Regions from separate parts of the Vibrio sp. WZ-1 genome, predicted to be linked through region 1. Evidence: predicted binding sites of a transcription regulator. Region 1 holds the regulator's gene; the other holds the start of a gene.
What was found. The regulator PurR, encoded in region 1, represses purine synthesis genes. The targets are predictions, from matches to a motif close to TNANGNAAACGTTTNCNTNA.

Region 1 (7,925 bases):
GCGTCGTGCAATTCACCTTCACCCAATTCTTCATCGAACCTTTCATTACTTAGTACAGCGATAGCGATCAAAAACGCCAGTCGCTCAGTGGTCAGGTTCAACGAGAAATCGTGCTGCTTTACCCAGCCAACCAATTCGTCGATTGGTTGCTCTGCAGCATTGAGAGTCATCTCACTCATCGTTATTCCTGTTATCGTTCTTCTTAGCCCACACGTGAATATAGCGGCCTAATGAGAGGTATGGCTCTTGTCGACAAAGTTGTTTTTCTAGCGCCAACACATCTTCAAACTCGTAATCGCCCATGTATTGCATATTGCCTATGTAATCACTAAAGGAACGAATACCAGATTTACCACAAACACTAAAACCAGAATCTTCTATCCACTGATAGACCTCTTCGGGTTTTAGGCCTTTTTGTGGCTGTAGTTTAAATCTTTTCCGGTGAGGCATGCCGTCTAAAATATGAGGAATGTTGCCACAAACCACATTTTTATAGACTAAGCCGTGGTGGTTATAGAACATAACCGATGCAATGCCCCCCGGCTTGACCTGTTCCAATACCGTTTCGAGTGCCGTTTTGGGATCAACGAGCCACTCCATCACGGCGTGGAACATGACAAGGTCCACCTGTTCTTCCATATGGTCACCAATGGATTGGACAGGCGAATGAATCAGGCGATACTGCTCAAGCAAACCGTTTTTTTCAATATCCTGTTTTGCTAGTTGCAGCATTTCCGAAGATAGATCACATAAAGCAACGTGATGTCCGAGCTTAGCAAGCTTTTGCGACATTTGCGCTAAGCCACCACCAGCATCAAGAACCTGCAGGGCTTGCTGGTCGGTATTCAATTCACTTAGAATCTGTAGAAAATCTTCCCATACAATGATTTGGCGGATCTCACCTTTATCAGATCCGTAAATATTTTTTGCAAATTTGTGGGCGATATCGTCGAAATTACGGTCTTCTGTCACGTCTACTGGGTTATCATATCGGATTGTGCCGCTATTCTGGCACAAGAAAAGCAGGAATAAAGAGGGTCTCCCTCATTTTTATAATCAATTGATGTTTTTTCGGACTATTTAAGTATGTTTGAGCTGAAAAAAGTAATATCAGCCTTGCTCATGCCCTTACCGGCCTTACTGCTGATTGGTCTATTAGGCCTATTTTTAATTAGTTTTACTAGCAAACGTAAAACTGGTTGTTTCATTGTTCTATTCACCTTTGCAGGCATCTTCCTTGCCTCATTTCAACCTATTGCAACCAAGTTGCTTATGCCTTTGGAACGCGAGTACAAAGCCTTCTTACCGGTATCGGAATCTGTCGATTACGTGATGGTTTTAGGAAATGGGCATGTTGTCGATGACGAAATACCACCCACCTCACAACTAAGTCGCGCTGCTTTAATGAGGCTCACTGAAGGCATACGTATTCTTCGTATGTACCCGGGCGCAAAACTCATTTTGTCAGGCTACGCGGGAGGTTCAGAACTCAGTCACGCTCGTATGATGGCTAACGTAGCCCTTTCTCTTGGTGTTGCTAAGTCTGACATTATCTTGCTTGAAGATGCTAAAGATACCTGGGAAGAAGCAAGACAAGCTGCCGCATTTGTAAAACAGAAAAATATTGTACTGGTAACGTCAGCAAGCCATATGAAGCGCGCAATGTACGAGTTTCGTGCAGCAGGGATTCAGCCAATTCCTGCCCCAACCAACTTCTTGGCTGTTGCAGATGTCAACCAACCTTGGCATCGTTATGCACCAAAAGCACAGTACCTAGAGCAAACGGAGCGATACTGGCACGAGACTATGGGTATTATCTGGCAGCACTTGCGAGATAATATTGGCCAGGCACCTGTCGAAGAAGCGCATTAAGCCGGCTTCAAAACGAAACCTACAGGCACAAAAAAGGAGAGCATTGCTCTCCTTTTTCTTTATCGCGTTGATTTAAGTCAACAGACCCTAGTCACCTGCGAACATGTAGCCTTCACCATGAACGGTCACAAAAATTTGTGGGTTCTTTGGATCAAACTCCATCTTAGCGCGCATGCGTCGAATCAATACATCAATTGTACGGTCATTTGGCGCATCCACTCGGTGGCTGATCATATTCAAAATACGCTCACGGCTTAATACCTGATTTGGGTATGAAGACAGTGCGACCAGCAGTTCATACTCTGCTTTGGTTAATTTCACCGGCTCACCGTTACGGCTTAGAGCACGACGTTGAATATCAAACATCCACTCACCAAAACGCACAATGTGTTCTTCATTTGTGTCGTTCGCTGCTTTTTGTGAACCGTTACGAGCCGCTGAAATACGCCACAGCAAGTTTTTAACGCGAACTAATAATTCCCTTAGTTCAAAAGGCTTTGTTACATAATCGTCTGCGCCCATTTCTAGACCAACGATTTTGTCAATGCTATCCGTGCGTCCTGTCACTAATATGATGCCGATATCTGATTGGCTGCGTAATTCACGCGTAAGCATAAGGCCATCTTCACCCGGCAGGTTAATATCCAGCATGATCAGGTCTACGTCGCCCTCTTGAAGCACTTCGCGCATTTCAGCACCACTTTCTGCTTCACTAACTTTGTAACCTTCATTTTGGAAATAGCCCGCAAGCTTACTGCGAGTTACAACATCATCTTCTACGACTAATACGTGATAGCTCATTTACACCACTTCTGTCTTTTTTATCTTCCAAGACGTATTCTATTCATAACTAGTAACATATCTAGTAATAGTTACAATAAAAAGCAAGATTTTGTGGATTTATTGATGCAAAACAAGCTTATTTGCCGCCATTCATAAACATGCATATTTCCCAATAAACCATAACAATTATAGTTACTGCTATTCATTTTAATTGTTTACACTTAGGGGATAACTATTTGGGAGCAAAAAAATGCAAGAAGTGAAAGCTTTTAACGAAAAACGAGCTGAGATTTATTGGTGGTTTTCTAGCCTGTTTGCAAAAGAGCTGACAGACAAGGAACTGGAATCTTATCATAGTGTTGAAATTCGAAGCTTTTTAGCTGGTTTAGGTGAAAATGAAACACTCAAACCATCCGTTAATGCCCTTGTTGATGCGCTTAACCGCCTACAAGATCGTGAAGATGCTCAGTTAGAGCTAGCTGCGGACTTCTGTGAACTTTTTCTTAAAACAGAAAAGCACGGTGCGCTACCTTATGCCTCAATGTACATCGGTGAATCTGGTTTATTAAACGATAAACCAGCAGAAGAGATGGAAAGGCTGATGGCAGACTTTGGTGTGCAAGTTGACGAAAATCTAAAAGAGCCTGCGGATCATTTAGCAGTCGAGTTAGATTTTTTAGGCAATATGATTATCCGCTCAAATGAACTCGAGCAGGAAAAACACATGGAAGATGCATTCGAAAAGCAAAATGAGTTCATCCAGCAACACCTTTTGACATGGCTACCTCAGTTTGCCGCTAAATGTAAGCAATTCGATGAATTTGGCTTCTATGTTAGTGTCGCGCAACTATTAATTGCATTTTGTAAACTGGACAGCACCTACCTTCTTGGTGAATAATTGCCGCCTATTTTGGGGAGTCTGTCATTCAGACTCCCTATTTTATTCGTTTGTTTTTAATCTGGCGCAGAGAAATACAATCCATTTAGCCGTTAAACTGTGACCTCCGAGGCACAAAACAGCTGCTTAAAACATTGCCAGCTTGCCCGCATCAGTCTAAAATGTGAGCGCAAACGATTAAATATGATTTATATGTAAACCGCTGAAATAAAGCGGTTTTTGTGTTTTCTTAACAGGATTGCTGACCAATTCCTCACTTAGTATAAGAAAGGAATATGAGACTCAGCGATAAATGTTGCTACAAACCTTTTTATACCGATTTCGGAACAACCGCTGCCAAATATCTCAGCAATGCCCCTATTCGCAGTTGCTCGGTTTGCGCAAGACCCTAAGCGTATGGTTGTCTTCACTACGGTATTTACAGTAGCTCGATACAGGACATCATTTATGGCCACTATTAAAGACGTTGCTCGCTTAGCCGGCGTTTCTACCACTACGGTTTCGCACGTAATTAATAAAACTCGCTTTGTTGCAGAAGCAACTCAAGAAAAAGTAATGAAAGCGGTGGATGAACTTAATTACGCACCAAGTGCCGTTGCACGCAGTTTAAAGTGCAACTCAACTCGTACCATCGGTATGCTAGTAACTCAATCTACCAACCTGTTCTTCTCTGAAGTAATCGATGGTGTTGAGAGCTACTGTTACCGTCAAGGTTACACTCTTATCCTATGTAACACGGGCGGTATTTACGAGAAGCAACGTGACTACATCCGCATGCTCGCTGAAAAGCGTGTAGATGGCATTCTAGTAATGTGTTCTGATCTGACGGAAGAACTAAAAGAGATGCTTGACCGTCACTCAGACATACCTAAAGTTGTGATGGACTGGGGTCCAGAAAGCTCACAAGCAGACAAGATCATTGATAACTCAGAAGAAGGCGGTTACATCGCGACAAAATATCTGATCGACAATGGTCACACAGACATCGCGTGTTTAAGCGGTCACTTCGAAAAAGCTGCGTGCCAAGAGCGTATTGCGGGTTATCGTCGTGCAATGGCAGAAGCAAACCTTGCGGTTAACGAAGATTGGATTCTTGAAGGCAACTTTGAGTGTGATACCGCTGTGCTAGCGGCAGATAACATTACTGCAATGGAAAAACGCCCTACCGCAGTTTTCTGTTTCAATGACACGATGGCACTTGGCTTGATGAGCCGCCTTCAGCAGAACGGTATCAAGGTACCAGATGATGTTTCTGTTATCGGCTATGACAACATTGAGCTGGCAGAGTACTTCTCACCACCACTAACGACTATCCACCAACCAAAACGTCGTGTGGGTAAAAACGCTTTTGAGATCCTACTAGAGCGTATCAAAGATAAAGAACACGAAAAACGAGTGTTTGAAATGCAGCCAGAGATCGTGATTAGAAACACGGTTAGAAAGATCAACTAATCTTTAGTGCTCGTTTACTCATCATCAAAAAGCATCCATATGGATGCTTTTTATTTAACAACCCATCCATGACAACAGTTCTGTATGTAGAACTTTGCAGACTTGTTATTTCTTCGTACAGTCAACTCTCTAGCGCTGACAATTTCCTGGTAGACCACTTTGTTAATCTATGAAACTTAACTCACGAAAAAATAACTATTAACTGAACCAAGATCACATTTACAAGCGCAGAATGTGATATTAGTCCAATGTAGGAAGTATGCTTTCAGTGTCACGCACAGGGCAAACCACTCTAAAGAGTGGGACGCAAAGCTTCCGGCCTAAACTATCGCATGAGATAGCATGGTAGCGGGGTTACCGATGGCAAGTATGCATATGACGAGTTTACCCTTTAATGACATTGTGTCTGCATGCGTTTGCTAATCTCTCGGACCTGATTTTTGGTGGCGTAATTTAAATTACACCGAGATAACACATCATGGATAAACCGATACTCAAAGACTCTATGAAGCTTTTTGAGGTGCTTGGTACGATCAAGTCACGCTCAATGTTTGGCGGCTTTGGCCTTTTTGCTGATGAAACAATGTTTGCATTAGTCGTTAACAACCAGCTTCATATCAGAGCCGATAAAAAGACATCTTCAGACTTTGAAACTCAGGGACTTAAACCTTACGTATACAAGAAGCGTGGATTTCCTGTAGTCACAAAGTACTATGCCGTTTCACCAGACCTTTGGGACACACCACAACACTTAGTGGAAGTAGCCAAAAGTTCGCTCGAAACTGCAAAGCTTGAAAAAGAACAGCAAGCCAGCTCTAAACCGACTCGTTTAAAAGATCTACCGAACCTTAGGCTAGCAACAGAGAGAATGCTTAAGAAAGCAGGCATAGATTCTGTTACGCAGCTTGAAGAACAAGGGGCGTTAAACGCGTACAAGGCGATCCAAGAAACACATACAGCTTCTGTAAGCATCGAGTTACTGTGGGCCCTTGAGGGCGCCATTAATGGTACTCATTGGAGTGTTGTACCTCAATCTCGTCGAGAAGAGCTAATTAACCACCTCTCATAACACAAGTTTGAGCTCCAGGAATTCATAAACCGCAGTTTTACACTGCGGTTTTTTTGAAATTTTTTCTCACTCCATTCTGTCTTATTATCTAAGAAGCAGAAATGGAGTGATAGATATGAATAAGAAACTGATTTTAGGACTGATCCTACTCGCGACGATTGTCTTTTTAGGTGTGAGTTTTGGTCAATATCTAACCCTAGAAAACGCCAAGGCACAGCAAGAGGCGTTGAACACTTTTATTAGCCAAAATTTCGTACTTGCTGCAGCAACTTATTTCTTTGCGTATATAGCTATCACCGCTTTCTCCATTCCCGGAGCTGCCGTAGTAACGCTTCTGGGTGCTGCTCTATTTGGTTTCTGGACCAGTCTCTTATTGGTTTCTTTTGCCAGCACCATTGGCGCAACAGTTGCCTTCTTAAGTAGCCGTTACTTATTGAGAGAATGGGTACAAAGTAAGTTTGGAAACAAACTGAATGCCATTAACCAAGGCGTTGAAAAAGATGGGGCCTTTTACCTGTTTTCTCTACGCTTAATTCCCGTCTTTCCATTTTTTCTTATCAACTTGCTGATGGGATTGACACCTATGACGATTGCACGGTTCTATTTAACCAGCCAAGTAGGTATGTTACCGGGTACAGCTGTTTACCTGAATGCGGGGACTCAATTAGCCACCATAGATAGCCTTTCAGGTATTGTGTCTCCCACCGTATTAGCATCATTTGCACTACTTGGTTTGTTTCCAATCATCGCCAAGTGGGTAATGAATAAAATCCGCCCAACTCAAGTACAACAAAATGGAAATGCGCAATGAAGGTATTCATCGCAAAAAATCCCGCTGAAGCTCATATCGTCTGTGAGCTTCTCAAGACCGAGCAGATAGGCTGTGAAGTAAGAGGCGAAGGGATGTTCGGATTAAAGGGGGAATTGCCATTTGGTAATGATACAGACCCTTATGTTTGGCTTTTATATCCTGAGCAACAATTGAAAGCTTCAGCCATTGTCGAAGACTATCAAAAACAAGCAGAGCAGAGTTACCAAGATTGGCAATGTCCTAATTGTTTGGAGCAGAATGAAGGGCAGTTTGGTGCATGTTGGCAATGCGGGTATCAAATAGGAGAGCCTTAATGGCTCCCCTTATCTTTTCAATCATTTCGGATTTAGGCAGCTAAACTCTGCTGCTTAATGAACTCGATGGAGTGTTGATTAAAGTCATCTGGCCTTTCTACATTACACACATGACCACAGTCAGGGATCTCACGTAAAACACTTTGCTTGTGTACCGCAACCATCTCTTTAACTGGTTTGATAAACATGTAATCTCTATCGCCCATCAAGTACAGCGTTGGAATCGGGAGTTCACGATCTTTAAAGTATTTCATCAAAGGGTTAACGTCAGCGGCCAAGATAAACCAGCGTTTGAACTCTTTTTGACACAACTTCTTCGCTTCACGAATGAATAAATGTCGCGATTCACGTTGGTTTTTCTGTGGCATCACAATGTAGGCAAACAGCTTATATAGCCACATATAAGGCAGAATATGTTTTCCAAGGTTGCCAAGTTTCACCAGAATTTGAGAACGTGTATTCAGACGTGTTACCGCCCCACCGAGAACCATAGAACGTACGCGTTCCGAGGCTAGTTCAGCAAGGTTACGAACAATGATGGTCCCCAGAGACATACCAACAAAATGAGCCGATTGAATCTTAAGGTGGTCCAAAACTTTTAGAATGTCTTGCGTAACTTCCGTAAAAGTATAGCGACTTGTCATCAACTCTTTGATTAACTGATTTGATTTACCATGTCCACGCAGGTCAATTAAAACTAAATTAAAGTGTTCTTTATATGCCTTA
Region 2 (7,925 bases), on a different contig from region 1:
ACACAAAGACAGGAGCAGCACTTGAGGCACCAATGACATGAGATATTTCTTGGTAAGTGTGGTATTTACCTTTGTTTGTCTCAGTATTGTAGTGAGTGAGCAATACCGCATCATCCGGTGAGATATGCTGCAAAAACTCAGCGGTCTCGCTCAACGTCCTATTACGAATTTCCACTACGTTGATTTGTGGAAAATGGTTCATATGCTCGACTACGCGTTGACGAATATGTTCACTTGTTATGCTGCGATCAGCCAAATAGTAAAGATTCTTGATTTTGGGGCGCAACTTAATAATTAAATTGATATTTTCATCAATGCGATCAACCTCATATAGCACACTGCCATTGGTGGAAACGTTAGCTAATGTCGCTTTTAAGTTATTGATTCCGACTGCAACTATTGGAGTCTTGCGCTCAGGATTAGGATAGTATGTTTTAATAAACTGAAGGGCAGCATCATCCGACACAATGACGCCATCAAATTGATAGCCTTCATATTTGACTTGAAGATAATTGCCCATTCTCTGAAGGTAACCATGAGAATGTACGCGTTTTGAGTCGAGATACTCTATCGAAAGCTTCACTTCACCAGTGGCCTGCGCGAAGCCTTCTTCAATACCGTGCTGAATATCATTCGTCCATTGATAAGATGGATCATAGGAGTGAAGCACCAAAATACGCTTCACATCCCAAGAGTTTTCATTGCTAGCACTTACCGCGGTTGTCCCTAACCATAAAATAACAGCTAACCAACGCGTTAAACGCTTTTTCATTTCTAACTAACCAATGGAAAATTTGCCGATATAGTAGGTCTGCTTGTATGTACAGATATCGACTTGGATCAAGTTTCAGCGATTATTGTTTCATATAATTTGTCTGATTCCGCTAGTTTTTTAGCTAAATCACCAACAAAGTTCTGTTTGTCTAAGTTTTGAGAGACGACGACATCGGATATTAACGTTTGCTTCTCATACTGACTGACAATTGCTGCTGCTGTTGGCTCTCCATCGTGAAAACCAACATACAGCTCATATTCCGAAGACAAAATAATCTGGGTAAGGAACTCAATGATGAGGTCTTGTTGCTCTTTATATTCCCATCTACTTGATTGAAGCAAGGCAAACATAATCGTCAAGCGATGAAAATCAACTAAATAGATGTTCTCAGCAGATGTCTGTGTTGCTTTAGAGAGAAGAGAAGACGAGTCAAGAAGCGAAAATTCGCACGCTTTACTTGCTTCAAGATAGAGCTCACGCCCCTTGATGCTTTCTGGTGTAGGGAATTCCACTTCCACCAAGTTATACAGCCAATCGTTCTTTTTGTTAACGGCTGTTAACTGCTGTTCGTTCATTTAAAACAACCTCATAGGCTTTGGTTTGCCGTACATTAGCATGAAGACTGTAACAAACATAGCTAAACACCTGAGGTAAAGCCAAATTTTGTTTTAATCGTGTGCGTCTGATAAATTGAATCAATAAACTAGCCTATTTAAGGGATAAAAAATGAAAAAACGCTTGCTCGCTTTAGGTTTGGTAACGGTCTTAGCTGGATGTGGCGACAATGAAGTCGGTGATGTATCGCTAGGAATGTTCACCATGAAAGACATTAAGATCGGTCACCTACAAGATGAAGTAGTGACAGGTGTGACTTGCCATATTGCGTCGATAGAAGCAAACCTGAGCTTGTCAGATCCAAGTGACAGCTCCATTTCGTGTCGTCAGACCGGCGATATCACCCCAGAGATGATTGCTAAGATCGATAAGAGCAAATCGGGTGAAGTGGTGTTTAAGAAATCGAAGAGCATCTTCTTTAAAACGATGAAAGTACGTCGTATCTACGACCCGGAAAATCAAACCCTGCTTTACTTGTCCTACACCACTAAAGAAACTGAAGGCAGCTTCAAGCACAGCTTATCGACCGTTCCATTGTACGGAACAAAGGCTTACGTCGAACCGGCTGTAACTCCTACAAATTAATCCCTAGTCGGTGCTAAAAACATCAGCCCGCTGCTTTTTTCAGCGGGCGAACTTCTTTGCAATAAAACGCAACGATTTTTCAGAATTTTGTGATACAATCCCGCCTCTTTTTTTCTCAATCAAGAACAAGCATGAAGTTTCCCGGTCAGCGTAAATCTAAACACTACTTCCCAACTCACGCTCGAGATCCATTAGTCCACCAAACTCGACAGGCGCCAAAGCTGTACCGCCCAACAATTGTCGGTGTTGGTCAAACCATCGTTGATATCGAAGCGCGTGTAGATGATGCGTTTTTAGAAAAGTACAACCTTAGTAAAGGACACTCTCTCGTTCTTGAAGAGAGCAAAGCAGACGCACTATATGAAGAGTTGGTAGAGCAAGGCCTGATCACTCACCAATACCCTGGTGACACAATCGGTAACACACTACACAACTACTCTGTACTTGCAGACAGCAAATCAGTACTTCTTGGTGTCATGTCTAAGAACATCCAAGTCGGTTCATTCGCATACCGTTACCTATGTCGCACCTCTTCACGTATGAACCTGAACCATTTACAAACCGTAGATGGTCCCATCGGTCGTTGCTACACCTTAATTTCTCAAGACGGTGAACGTACTTTCGCGATTAACGAAGGTCACATGAACAAACTGTCTCCAGAAAGTGTTCCTGAAGAAGTATTTAAGAAAGCGTCTGCTCTAGTTGTATCTTCTTACCTAATGCGTGGAAAGAAAGAAGACCAAATGCCTCAAGCGGTGCAAAAAGCTATCGATTTTGCCAAGAAGCACGATGTCCCTGTTGTACTAACACTAGGTACAAAATACGTAATCGAAGGCAATGCTGAGTGGTGGCAAGAATACATTCGCGAAAATGTGTCTGTGGTCGCGATGAATGAAGAAGAAGGTGCTGCACTTACCGGCGAAACCGATCCACTCGCAGCCGCGGATAAAGCGCTTGAGTGGGTTGACCTTGTTTTATGTACCGCAGGCCCTGATGGTCTTTACATGGCGGGGTACACTGAAGAGCAAGTGAAACGTGAAACCACGCATGACATCCTTGAAGGTTCTATCGAAGAGTTCAATAAGTTTGAATTCAGTCGTGCGATGCGTAAAGAAGACTGTAAACAACCGATGAAAGTTTACTCTCATATTGGCCCTTATCTAGGTGGCCCTCTTGAGATTAAGAACACTAACGGTGCAGGTGATGCGGCATTGTCTGCACTTCTACACGACATGGCAGCAAACTCTTTCCACCAGAAAGAGGTGCCGAACTCAGAAAAACACGAAGTCCGCTGCCTAACTTACTCTTCTCTATCTCAGATTTGTAAGTACGCTAACCGCGTAAGCTACGAAGTGCTAACTCAGCACTCTCCTCGCCTATCTCGTGCGCTTCCTGAGCGCGAAGACAGCCTAGAAGAGACTTACTGGGATCGCTAAGAACCAGGCACTTAGAGCGAAAAATATGCGAAGGTCACCGTTTGGTGACCTTTTTGTTTTGATCTAGCGCAGTATTTAGTGTTTTTTGTTATTATGTAGCACGCTAAGGCGCATGAACTGCTTTACACCTCTTATTTAACCAGTATTATTCTCGCGCAAACGTTTGCGCAACAACAATACAGTCTTTCGATTGCTTGATGTTGAACGCCACGTGTTAGCCATTTTTTTGGAGTATCCATGCAGTCTGATATTGAAATTTGCCGAAACACACCGTTGTCTTCTATCGCTACTGTCGCAGCAAATGCTGGTCTTTTGCCGCACGAATTCGATACACACGGAAAACACAAAGCTAAAGTTCATCCCCAATGTCTTGAACGCTTAAACGCTAACCAAGATGGTAAATTGGTGTTGGTCACTGCAATTACGCCTACCCCATTAGGCGAAGGCAAAACCGTAACCACAATCGGCCTATCCCAAGGTCTATCTAAAATCAATCAATCGGTAATCGCATGTATTCGTCAACCTTCGATGGGGCCAGTTTTTGGCGTCAAAGGGGGCGCTGCTGGCGGCGGCTACTCTCAAGTCGCTCCCATGGACGAGCTGAACCTTCACCTTACTGGTGATATTCATGCAGTCACAGCAGCACATAACTTAGCTTCAGCGGCACTTGATGCTCGCCTTTACCATGAGCAACGTGAAGGCTACAGCGCATTTGAAGCACGCACTGGTTTAAAAGCATTGAAAATCGATGTTGAGCGAATCACATGGAAGCGCGTTATGGACCACAATGACCGTGCACTGCGCATGGTGAAGATCGGTTTAAACGAAGAAGGCAAAACCATCAACGGCTTCGAACGTGAAGAAGGTTTTGATATTTCTGCCGCGTCCGAGCTCATGGCTATCCTTGCCCTTGCGAAAGATCTTAAAGACTTACGTCAGCGTATTGGTCGCATTGTCGTTGCGTATGATCTAGATGGCAACCCAGTGACAACCGAAGACTTGCAAGTTGCTGGTGCAATGGCAGTTACACTAAAAGAGACGATTGCACCAACGTTGATGCAAACACTTGAAGGTGTCCCTACGCTTATTCACGCTGGCCCGTTTGCAAATATAGCCCATGGTAACTCTTCCATCATAGCAGACCAGATTGCATTGAAACTTTCTAGTTACGTTGTCACCGAGGCAGGTTTCGGCTCTGACATGGGGTTTGAGAAAGCCTGTAACATCAAAGCTTCTGCTGCTAACCGAGCACCAGATTGCGTTGTAATTGTCGCGACCCTTCGTGGTTTGAAAGCAAACTCAGGTCACTACGATTTGCGCCCTGGTATGGCAATTCCAGATTCTATTTTCAACCCAGACCAAGCTGCACTTGAAGCTGGCTTCGAAAACCTGAAATGGCACGTCAATAACGTGCATAAATACGGAATCCCTGCAGTTGTTGCCATCAACCAGTTCCCACAAGATTCAGAACAAGAATTGGCAGAACTAAAAGCGTTAATCGAGCGTTTTAATCCTGAAGTAAGAGTGGCGGTCAGTACTGCATTTGGTCAAGGTGGTGATGGCGCTATTGAGCTTGCACAGCACGTAGTGGCAACTTGCGATCAGGCCACTGAATTCAAGCCTCTTTACACCAAAGAGCAATCCTTAAAGGAAAAATTGATGGCGGTGTGTGAAGTCGGTTATGGTGCCTCAAATATTGAAATGAGTGATCTAGCGAAACAGCAATTAGCACACTTCGAAAAATTAGGCTTTGATGATTTAGCCGTGTGCGTCGCGAAAACACCTCTATCAATCACGACGGATTCGGCAATAAAAGGCGCACCAAGTGGCTTTACCGTACCAATTCGTGAATTGCGTTTATGTGCAGGTGCGGGCTTTGTTTACGCTCTCTCTGGTAACGTAATGACGATGCCTGGGTTGCCAGACAAACCTGCATTTATGAACTTGGATCTCGATGAGCAAGGCAATATTATCGGCCTTTCATAGCCTTGATTGCATTTAGTTCAACAAACAGGAGCTTTTGAGCTCCTGTTTTGTTATCAATCTACGCTATCTCTTTGTTTTAAAAACTCTTTACAATGTAAACTCAATTTTTAAGTCGATTATCACCCTGCTGCCCTCACCAATACAGTGCACGCCATATTTCCTTACTCCCTAATATAGTGCAGCGCTCACGCACCCACCCTAAAAGAGCATTGATTTCATTGATAAAATTCGATGGCTCGAATCTTGTACTACGTTATATAAGCACAAAGGACACTCTACAACATCACTCGTAAAGCAACTGTAGTTGGCTAACTCCTCAGGCTGAATATTGCTTTCGAGCCACGTAAAATAAGGGAAAGGGAACATTATGCAAGACGCACTCGCTGTAATTTTAGCAGGCGGTATGGGATCAAGGCTGAGCCCACTTACCGACGATAGAGCCAAACCAGCCGTTCCATTTGGTGGGAAATACCGCATCATTGATTTTACGCTAACCAACTGTCTTCATTCAGGTTTAAGGAAGATTTTAGTGTTAACTCAATACAAATCACACTCACTACAAAAGCACTTGCGTGATGGTTGGTCTGTCTTCAATCCCGAACTTGGTGAGTACATCACCGCTGTTCCGCCCCAAATGCGCAAAGGTGGTGCATGGTACGAGGGTACCGCAGATGCCATATACCACAACATGTGGCTGCTATCTCGTAATGATGCGAAATACGTCGTTGTTCTATCTGGTGATCATATCTATCGTATGGACTACGCAGCCATGCTTGAAGAACACAAAGAGAACGGCGCAAAGCTAACCGTTGCTTGCATGGATGTTCCCGTAGAAGATGCCACCGCATTTGGCGTCATGGCTATTAAAGGAAACGGCTTAGTCGAATCGTTTATCGAGAAACCAGAACACCCACCCACTCTACCTGATGACCCAACTAAGAGTCTCGCATCCATGGGGATTTACATCTTCAATATGGATGTCCTACAAGAAGCACTAGAAGAAGACGCGAAACTTGAAGATTCAAGCCACGACTTCGGAAAAGACATCATTCCTAAACTCATCGATACCCAATCCGTTTACGCTTATAAGTTCTGCGGAAGCAAAGGCCGTGTAGACAAAGACTGCTATTGGCGAGATGTAGGTACGATCGATTCCTTCTACGAGGCCAATATGGATTTGTTAGAGCCGGTGCCACCAATGAATTTATATCAACCGAACTGGGCAATTCGTACTTATGAAGCTCAATTCCCACCAGCAAGAACCGTATCATCAGCAACAGGTAATGAAGGGATTTTCATTAACTCAATCATTGCCAACGGTGTCATCAATTCAGGTGGCTCTGTTCAGCACTCTGTCATCGCATCTAACGTGCGCATTCAAGATAGCGCAACTGTCGTCGACAGTATTATTTTCGATGATGTCGAGGTAGGTGAAGGCTGTCAGCTTGTGAGTTGTATTATCGATAAGCACGTTCGTATCCCGCCTCACACACAAATTGGTATAAATAAAATCGAAGACGCAAAACGATTCCATGTGTCAGAAAAAGGGATCGTGGTTATTCCTGAAGGTTACGAGTTCTGATCGTTTATTCAAGCGTCTTTGCACAATCATCCAAAGCACAAAGCAACACAATAATATCAAACACACACAATAAAAAAGCGCGCGATGTAAATCGCGCGCTTTCGTTATCCATTCAATCTGGATTAGACGTTACATACTGTCGACCAGCTACCGTCACTACCCGGCTCTGATGCTGTCCACCAGTTTGCTTGGTATACCACACCATTGTGAATCACTTTATCACCTTGGTTAGCGTGGCTTGGGTTACCTTGCCAGTCCGTTTGTGGGAAGTCTGGGTAAGTCACAAGGCCTGTTGTGTCACAAGTGCCAGGCTCAGTACCACCGCCACCACCAGTGCCAGCGTTTAAGTCACCGATTGGTAGGTCTGGTTGCTCAAACTTGAACGCAAACTCTTTACCACCAGAAATCACCGTGTAGTTAGCAGGGCCAGAGATTGGTAGGTAGTAAACCATATCAAGCTCGTAAGTGCCGCCCGCTGGTAGGTCTTTCCATGCTGGTAGCGAGAAAGATACACGGTGCATTACACCATCCAAACCACCAATGTTGTTCGCACGAGTATGTCCAGAAGCAATCACGCTTAGGCCACCACCAGACTGATCTTTCGCGTTATCCGGTGCCGATACAGGAATATCGAACTGGAATTCAGTACCACCAGGAATCGCTTGACCTGTGTTGTTTGTGAACGTGATCTTAGGGTTGATTGGGTAGTTTTGGTCACCCACTTTAAAGCCACCAACGCTCACTGCGATATCAACAGCTTCTGTTGGGATAGCACCTGTCGCGATCTTGTTACCGTAAGGTGTTGCAGACTTAAACTTGTCATAAATCGCTTTAGTCATAGTGTTACCCATGTGGTACTCACCATTACCCGCCGCACAAGCCTGTTCAGTTGCATCAATCGTCGTACGGTTACCGTTCGCGTCTAGTACGTAACAGTTGTAGTCAC

Region 2: the regulator PurR is predicted to act here: its motif matches at 3,563-3,582, upstream of ACTS60_RS11050 (formate--tetrahydrofolate ligase).

Annotation. Positions count from the first base shown of each region.
Region 1 is NZ_JBQEQR010000080.1:110,546-118,470, forward strand. It holds gene mukF (chromosome partition protein MukF) at 1-179, opposite strand, end outside; gene cmoM (tRNA uridine 5-oxyacetic acid(34) methyltransferase CmoM) at 172-972, opposite strand; gene elyC (envelope biogenesis factor ElyC) at 1,087-1,872, shown strand; gene torR (two-component system response regulator TorR) at 1,960-2,673, opposite strand; gene torD (molecular chaperone TorD) at 2,906-3,553, shown strand; gene purR (HTH-type transcriptional repressor PurR) at 4,001-5,005, shown strand; cyclic di-GMP riboswitch class I at 5,277-5,367, shown strand; gene ACTS60_RS17155 (TfoX/Sxy family DNA transformation protein) at 5,484-6,074, shown strand; gene ACTS60_RS17160 (TVP38/TMEM64 family protein) at 6,190-6,885, shown strand; gene ACTS60_RS17165 (putative signal transducing protein) at 6,882-7,199, shown strand; gene ACTS60_RS17170 (alpha/beta fold hydrolase) at 7,232-7,925, opposite strand, start outside.
Region 2 is NZ_JBQEQR010000074.1:189,905-197,829, forward strand. It holds gene ACTS60_RS11030 (HD domain-containing phosphohydrolase) at 1-772, opposite strand, end outside; gene ACTS60_RS11035 (flavodoxin) at 841-1,350, opposite strand; gene ACTS60_RS11040 (CreA family protein) at 1,502-1,975, shown strand; gene ACTS60_RS11045 (inosine/guanosine kinase) at 2,107-3,411, shown strand; gene ACTS60_RS11050 (formate--tetrahydrofolate ligase) at 3,649-5,397, shown strand; gene glgC (glucose-1-phosphate adenylyltransferase) at 5,765-6,979, shown strand; gene ACTS60_RS11060 (chitinase C-terminal domain-containing protein) at 7,102-7,925, opposite strand, start outside.